DNA from 2 places in the Klebsiella planticola genome. Region 1 is predicted to be linked to the other one. Evidence: predicted binding sites of a transcription regulator. Region 1 holds the regulator's gene; the other holds the start of a gene.
The links. The regulator Fur, encoded in region 1, represses iron uptake genes when iron is present. The targets are predictions, from matches to a motif close to ATAATAATGAGAACNACTATCAA.
Positions count from the first base shown of each region.

Region 1 (3,212 bases):
GGTCGTTGGCGCAGCGGTTCGCCTGATGTATTATGGCGCGCTATCTGTGTCGGCTATAGCCCGGCAACTTGTTTCCCCGAAGTCACTCTGAATCATGGCAAAAGAACAAACGGACCGTACGACATTAGATTTGTTCGCAACCGAGCGTCGCCCGGGTAGACCAAAGACCAATCCGCTTTCGCGCGATGAACAACTGCGCATAAATAAACGCAATCAGCTCAAACGCGATAAAGTTCGCGGCCTGAAGCGTGTGGAGTTAAAACTCAACGCTGAAGCGGTTGATGCGCTCAACGAACTGGCGGAAGCTCGCAATATGAACCGCAGCGATTTGATCGAAGAGATGCTGATGAACCAGCTGGCAACCCTGCACAGCCGGGATAAAGCCTGAAAATCCTCAAAAAAACACTTTCATGTAGCAGAGTGTGCAGTCGGGCGTGATTGCTGTTTCCGCGCCCTCTCCTGTTCTGCTATGATTGCCGTTATCTGCGGGCATTACGCCACTACCACATCATTAAGTTTCAAGAGGTTATTTTACTCATGGCAATCATCGGCATCTTTTTTGGCAGCGACACGGGCAACACCGAGAATATTGCAAAAATGATTCAGAAGCAGCTTGGTAAAGATGTTGCTGATGTTCACGACATTGCCAAGAGCAGCAAAGAAGATCTGGAAGCCTACGACATCCTGCTGCTCGGCATTCCGACCTGGTACTACGGTGAAGCTCAGTGCGACTGGGATGACTTTTTCCCGACGCTGGAAGAGGTCGACTTTAACGGTAAACTGGTTGCGCTGTTTGGCTGCGGCGATCAGGAAGACTACGCGGAATACTTCTGTGACGCGCTGGGCACCATCCGCGACATCATTGAACCGCGCGGCGCCACCATCGTTGGCCACTGGCCGACTGCGGGCTATCATTTTGAAGCTTCTAAAGGCCTGGCGGATGACGATCACTTCGTCGGTCTGGCTATCGATGAAGACCGCCAGCCGGAGCTGACCAACGAACGCGTGACTAAGTGGGTTAAGCAGGTCTCTGAAGAGCTGCATCTCGAAGAAATCAAAAACGCCTGATGATTGTGCGGCGTTACCGTTAAATTTCGCCGCATTAATAGATAGAAGCAATCAAACTAATAGCTACAAGTTTTTAACTTTTAATCACATATCTGTACAATGTCCTCTGATTTAACGAGGTCAGGTGACGCAGTTTGTAGCTGGGACCTCGTTTTTGACAGCATACAAGGCCCGATACTTGCAGTTTTCATTTAACGATGGCAGTTCTATAATGAGACGCATTGCATCGGGTGATTCTCTGTATTACTTCCGCTGATGGAAGTAGATCGTTTAGCAACAGGACAGATTCCGCATGACTGACAACAATACCGCATTAAAGAAGGCTGGCCTGAAAGTCACACTTCCACGATTAAAGATCCTGGAAGTCCTGCAGGAACCGGATAACCATCACGTCAGTGCGGAAGATTTATACAAGCGCCTGATCGACATGGGTGAAGAAATTGGTCTCGCTACTGTTTATCGCGTGCTGAACCAGTTTGATGATGCTGGCATTGTGACTCGTCACAACTTCGAAGGCGGTAAATCTGTTTTCGAACTGACCCAGCAGCACCATCACGATCACCTTATTTGCCTCGATTGTGGCAAAGTGATCGAATTCAGCGATGAGTCTATCGAAGCGCGTCAGCGTGAAATCGCCCACCGCCATGGCATCCGTCTGACCAACCACAGCCTGTATCTTTACGGCCACTGTGCGGAAGGCGACTGCCGCGAAGATGAACATGCACACGACGCGCTGGAAAAGTAATTTCCCACCGCGCGGACCGCAAAAAGCCAACCTGACGGTTGGCTTTTTTTATGTGCAAACGCCTACCCTTTTCTGCGCGCGGTATGCTCGTCGAGAGCACGAGTAAACTGTTCCTCATCCCACCGGTTTGCCAGCGCTTCCCGCACCAGAGTCTGTTGGGTTTTCGGGACCATTCCACCTAATGGCGGGTCGGTATCAAGATTGGTGGGGAATGAGTAGCCCCGGGCAGCCACGGCAATTAGCGCCTGAAAATCGCCCGCGCGATATTGTCCGTCCTGAAGCTGGGGATAGATTTTTTTCAACACCAGCTCATGGTTCACATCTTCCATCGGGACGCCGAACGCCGAGGAGATCTGCAAAAGATTAGCGGTGCGAACATGATCAGTCGTCGTGTTGTTCCCGGCGGCATGAAACAACGCCGGGTTAAAAAACAGCCCGTCGCCTTTTTGCAACGGCAACTGAACATAGTGCTGGTTAAAGTAGTCGACGAACTCCGGCTGGCGGTAGGCCATATAGCCGAGCTCATACTGATGCGAAAACGGCAGCAGGCGCGTAGGCCCTGACGCCAGCGGCATATCGCTGTGCGCAACCGCCCCTTGTAACGTCAAATACTGCGACAGAATCTGCGCAGGGATGGGAAACTCGGCAACAAACTCGCCCTGCTGAAAGCCGAGATGATAATCGCGATGGGGCTGCTGCGCTTCGCCGCCAGGGCGTACCTGGTTAACCTGAGCGGTCATTCGCCACGCAGGTCCCAACCACGCCTGACAAATTAACCCAAGCATTTCATTAGCATAGTAGTCGCAGAAGGTCTGCGGGCTACGCTCCGCCAGCTTTTGTAACGCATTCCAGATCCGGCCATTGTTCCCCGCGCGAGAAAAGTGGTCAGCCTGAACCCGGGTGCGAGACTCATCGGCCATGATGGTTTCAAACACCGCCGAAGCGCGGTCGATGACATCCATATCCTGATAAAGCCCGCGTACCACCAGCACGCCGGGACCGTAAGAGAGCCCCTGATGTAGCTCGCTTAATACCGCATGTTTATTGGTCGCCGCGGCCTGCGCTAACACGTCATGGTCGTAAATCAGAACTTCCTCAGCGACTTCGCTGACCAGCGGATAGTCTTGTTTGTTCACCTGCTGCTGACAGAAGATGTTGAAATCCTCAACTGAGGCCCGATCGGGTCGGACAAAATATTGCGATGTCATGAGTAGCTCCACGGGGTAAGGGTGCCAGACGGCGGTTATTTTTTTGTTCAACGTCTCGAAAACGAACGTTGTTAAGAAATAACTTAGCAGCTAGACTCCACATCAAGAACCTCAAAAACACCTCATAAAAACCTCATGTGATCGATGGCAAAATTTACCCAAAAGCAGATAGCCGCTCAGTCAGGACTGAG
Region 1 covers NZ_CP026047.1:3,321,388-3,324,599, reverse strand. The annotation lists gene ybfE (LexA regulated protein) at 95-388, shown strand; gene fldA (flavodoxin FldA) at 538-1,068, shown strand; gene fur (ferric iron uptake transcriptional regulator) at 1,361-1,813, shown strand; gene MC50_RS16020 (phytanoyl-CoA dioxygenase family protein) at 1,876-3,021, opposite strand; gene MC50_RS16015 (substrate-binding domain-containing protein) at 3,166-3,212, shown strand, end outside.

Region 2 (3,212 bases), 110 kb from region 1:
TCGGTGATTTCGCCGATGATCGGCGGTCTGCTGCTGGCCACCGGCGGCGTGGCCTGGAACTATGGCCTGGCGGCGGCGGGCACCTTTATCACCACCCTGACCCTGCTGCGCTTGCCGCTGCTACCGCCGCCACCGCAGCCGCGGGAACACCCGCTGAAGTCGCTGCTGGCGGGGCTGAAGTTCCTCTTCAACAGCCCGCTGATTGGCGGGATTGCTCTGCTGGGCGGTCTGCTGACGATGGCGAGCGCGGTACGGGTGCTTTATCCGGCGCTGGCCGACGGCTGGCAGATGTCGGCCTCGCAGATTGGCTTGCTATATGCCGCTATTCCGCTGGGGGCAGCGCTTGGGGCGTTGACCAGCGGTCAGCTGGCGCAAACGGCAAAACCGGGCGCTCTGATGCTGATGACGACGGTCGGCTCATTTGTGGCCATCGCGCTATTTAGCCTGATGCCGTTCTGGGCATTGGGCGCGCTGTGTCTGGCGCTGTTTGGCTGGCTGAGCGCGATCAGCTCGCTGTTGCAGTACACCCTGATTCAGACCCAGACGCCGGAAGCGATGCTCGGGCGGATTAACGGTCTGTGGACCGCGCAGAACGTTACTGGCGATGCCATTGGCGCCGCGTTGCTGGGTGGGCTGGGGGCGATAATGACGCCGGTCGCGTCGGCGAGCGCCAGCGGTTGGGTGCTGGTGATTGTCGGCGTAATTCTGATTGGGCTGCTGGGGGAGCTGCGTCGTTTCCAGCGTCCTGAAACGGTCAGCGAGGTCTGAAACCGCTAGCCCGGATAGCGGCGTCAACGCCTTATCCGGGCCACAGAGCGATGATTGGCGGCAGGGCGTAGCGCCTGCCGGGCATGAAGGTTAGCCGAAGAGGGTGGCGAGACGCTGCAGTACCAGCATGGCGCTGTAGTAATCGAGACGGAATGTTTCTGTACCGAGCGGATAGACGCGCTTGTTCTCTACCGCCGGGAGGTGCGCCAGCAGTGGGTTGGCGTAAATCGCATCGGCATCTTTTCCGTCACCGGCGAACAGGAACAGGCTGTTGCCATTGAGGCCTGCGGCTAAATTTTCGCCGCCCAGCTGGATAATGTCATGGCGTTTCCCCTGGCTCTGGCTGGCATGCAGACCGGCGGGTAAGGTCGCCAGTTTAAAGCCCAGCTGTTCAAGCATCTGACCTTGAGCGGATTCCGGCGTCCACAGGTTGGCGCTGTGGGCGGCGACGGTATAGACCAGCGCGCTGACCGGCTGCGGCGGGAGTTTCATCTGTTGCTTCAGGGTGGCGAGCTGCTTATCAAATTCAGCAATACGCGCGGTCGCCTGTTTTTCCTGGCCGGTGATGTGCCCCAGTTCGGTCAACAGCGCCTGCCAGCTTTTGTCATCGTAATTAATGATAAGCGTTGGAGCGATGGTGGAGAGCTGGTCATACAGCGCGAGGGCGGAATCCCCGCCGGTAGCGCTAATCAGAATCAGATCCGGCATTTGTGCGGCTACGGCCTCGGCGCTGGGTTCGCCGATGTACAGGCGCGCGAGCTTACGTTCTTTCGCGACGGCGCTCCACTGACGCAGAAATCCCCGATCGTCGGCCACGCGGTTGTTCGGCGTGGTTGCGCCGCTGGCGACCACCGGCGCGTCAATCGCCAGTAAGGATCCGGTGAGGGTGACACTGGTGGAGACGATGCGCAGGGGTTTGCTTTCCAGCGTATGTGCGCCGCGGCTATCGGTCACCTGACGAGGCCAGTCGGCTGCCAGAGCTGAGGTAATTCCTAAAAGCACCAGCCCGCAGGCCAGCAGGGTACGGCGACATAATGTGGACAAATTCACGAATTCGCATCCTGATTCAGTTGGGATAAATGCGTCTCATTTTCAACTTTGTCGTGCGCGGATGCAAGCCTAAGTCGCACAACATGCCGTTTGTACGGTTGACATGGCAGGCAATACCTTTTAGGTTAGCCAACCAAAATATAAATGATAATTATTCGTAATATCTTTATCGTTTTTGGAGGATGATATGGAAACGTCACTGGCCGAGGATGTACAGGAACAAAAAATGACCCTGTTGCCGGAAAGCTTCTTCTTTATGTCGCCGTACCGCAGTTTTCGTACCGCGGGCTGTTTTAGCCGTTTTTCCCACTCTGCCGCCGATGGCGCGCTGCTCGATGGGGAGTTTCAGCGGAATATGGCGGCCGCGTTCACTGACGCGAAGGCTGCCGGGATCCGTAAGCCGGTGATGGTCGGCGCTATCCCGTTTGATACCAACCAGCCTTCCGAACTGTTTATTCCAGAGAGCTGGGAGAATTTCTCCCGCACCGGTAAACAGCAGTCGGCGCGCTACTTCACCGCCCAGACGCCAATGGATGTCGTGGAGCGTCAGGAGATTCCTCAACAGGATGCGTTTATGGCGATGGTAGAGCGGGCCGCCGGGCTGACCGCGACGCCGGAAGTGGACAAGGTTGTCCTGTCACGCCTGATCGATATTACCACCCGCGAGCGCGTGGACAGCGGCGCGCTGCTCGAGCGCCTGATCGCGCAGAACCCTGCCAGCTTTAACTTCCACGTGCCGCTCTCCGACGGCGGCGTGCTGCTGGGCGCCAGCCCGGAGCTGCTGCTGCGCAAAGAGGGCGATCATTTCAGCTCCCTGCCGCTGGCCGGCTCGGCCCGCCGCCAGCCGGATGACGTACTGGATCGCGAAGCGGGTAACAAGCTACTGGCTTCCGGAAAAGATCGCCACGAGCACGAACTGGTGACCCAGGCGATGAAGGCGGTGCTGACGCCGCGCTGCCGTGAACTGTCGCTGCCGGATTCCCCACAGCTGGTCACCACGCCAACGCTATGGCACCTGGCGACGCCGATTGAAGGTACCGCGCTGGCGCAGGAGAACGCGATGTCGCTGGCCTGCCTGCTGCATCCTACCCCGGCTCTGAGCGGTTTCCCACATCAGGTGGCGAAACGACTGATTGCCGAGCTTGAACCGTTCGACCGCCAGCTATTTGGCGGCATTGTTGGCTGGTGCGATGACGAAGGTAACGGCGAATGGGTGGTGACGATTCGCTGCGCTCGCCTGCATCAGCGTACGCTGCGTCTGTTTGCCGGCGCGGGGATTGTTCCGGCCTCCTCTCCGCTGGGAGAGTGGCGTGAAACCGGCGTCAAACTGACGACCATGCTGAATGTGTTTGGCTTGAATTAAGAGGCAATGATGATTGCATTTAACCGCTGGC
Region 2 covers NZ_CP026047.1:3,209,593-3,212,804, forward strand. The annotation lists gene entS (enterobactin transporter EntS) at 1-768, shown strand, start outside; gene fepB (Fe2+-enterobactin ABC transporter substrate-binding protein) at 859-1,818, opposite strand; gene entC (isochorismate synthase EntC) at 2,006-3,181, shown strand; gene entE ((2,3-dihydroxybenzoyl)adenylate synthase EntE) at 3,191-3,212, shown strand, end outside.
Region 2: the regulator Fur is predicted to act here: its motif matches at 1,957-1,979, upstream of fepB (Fe2+-enterobactin ABC transporter substrate-binding protein).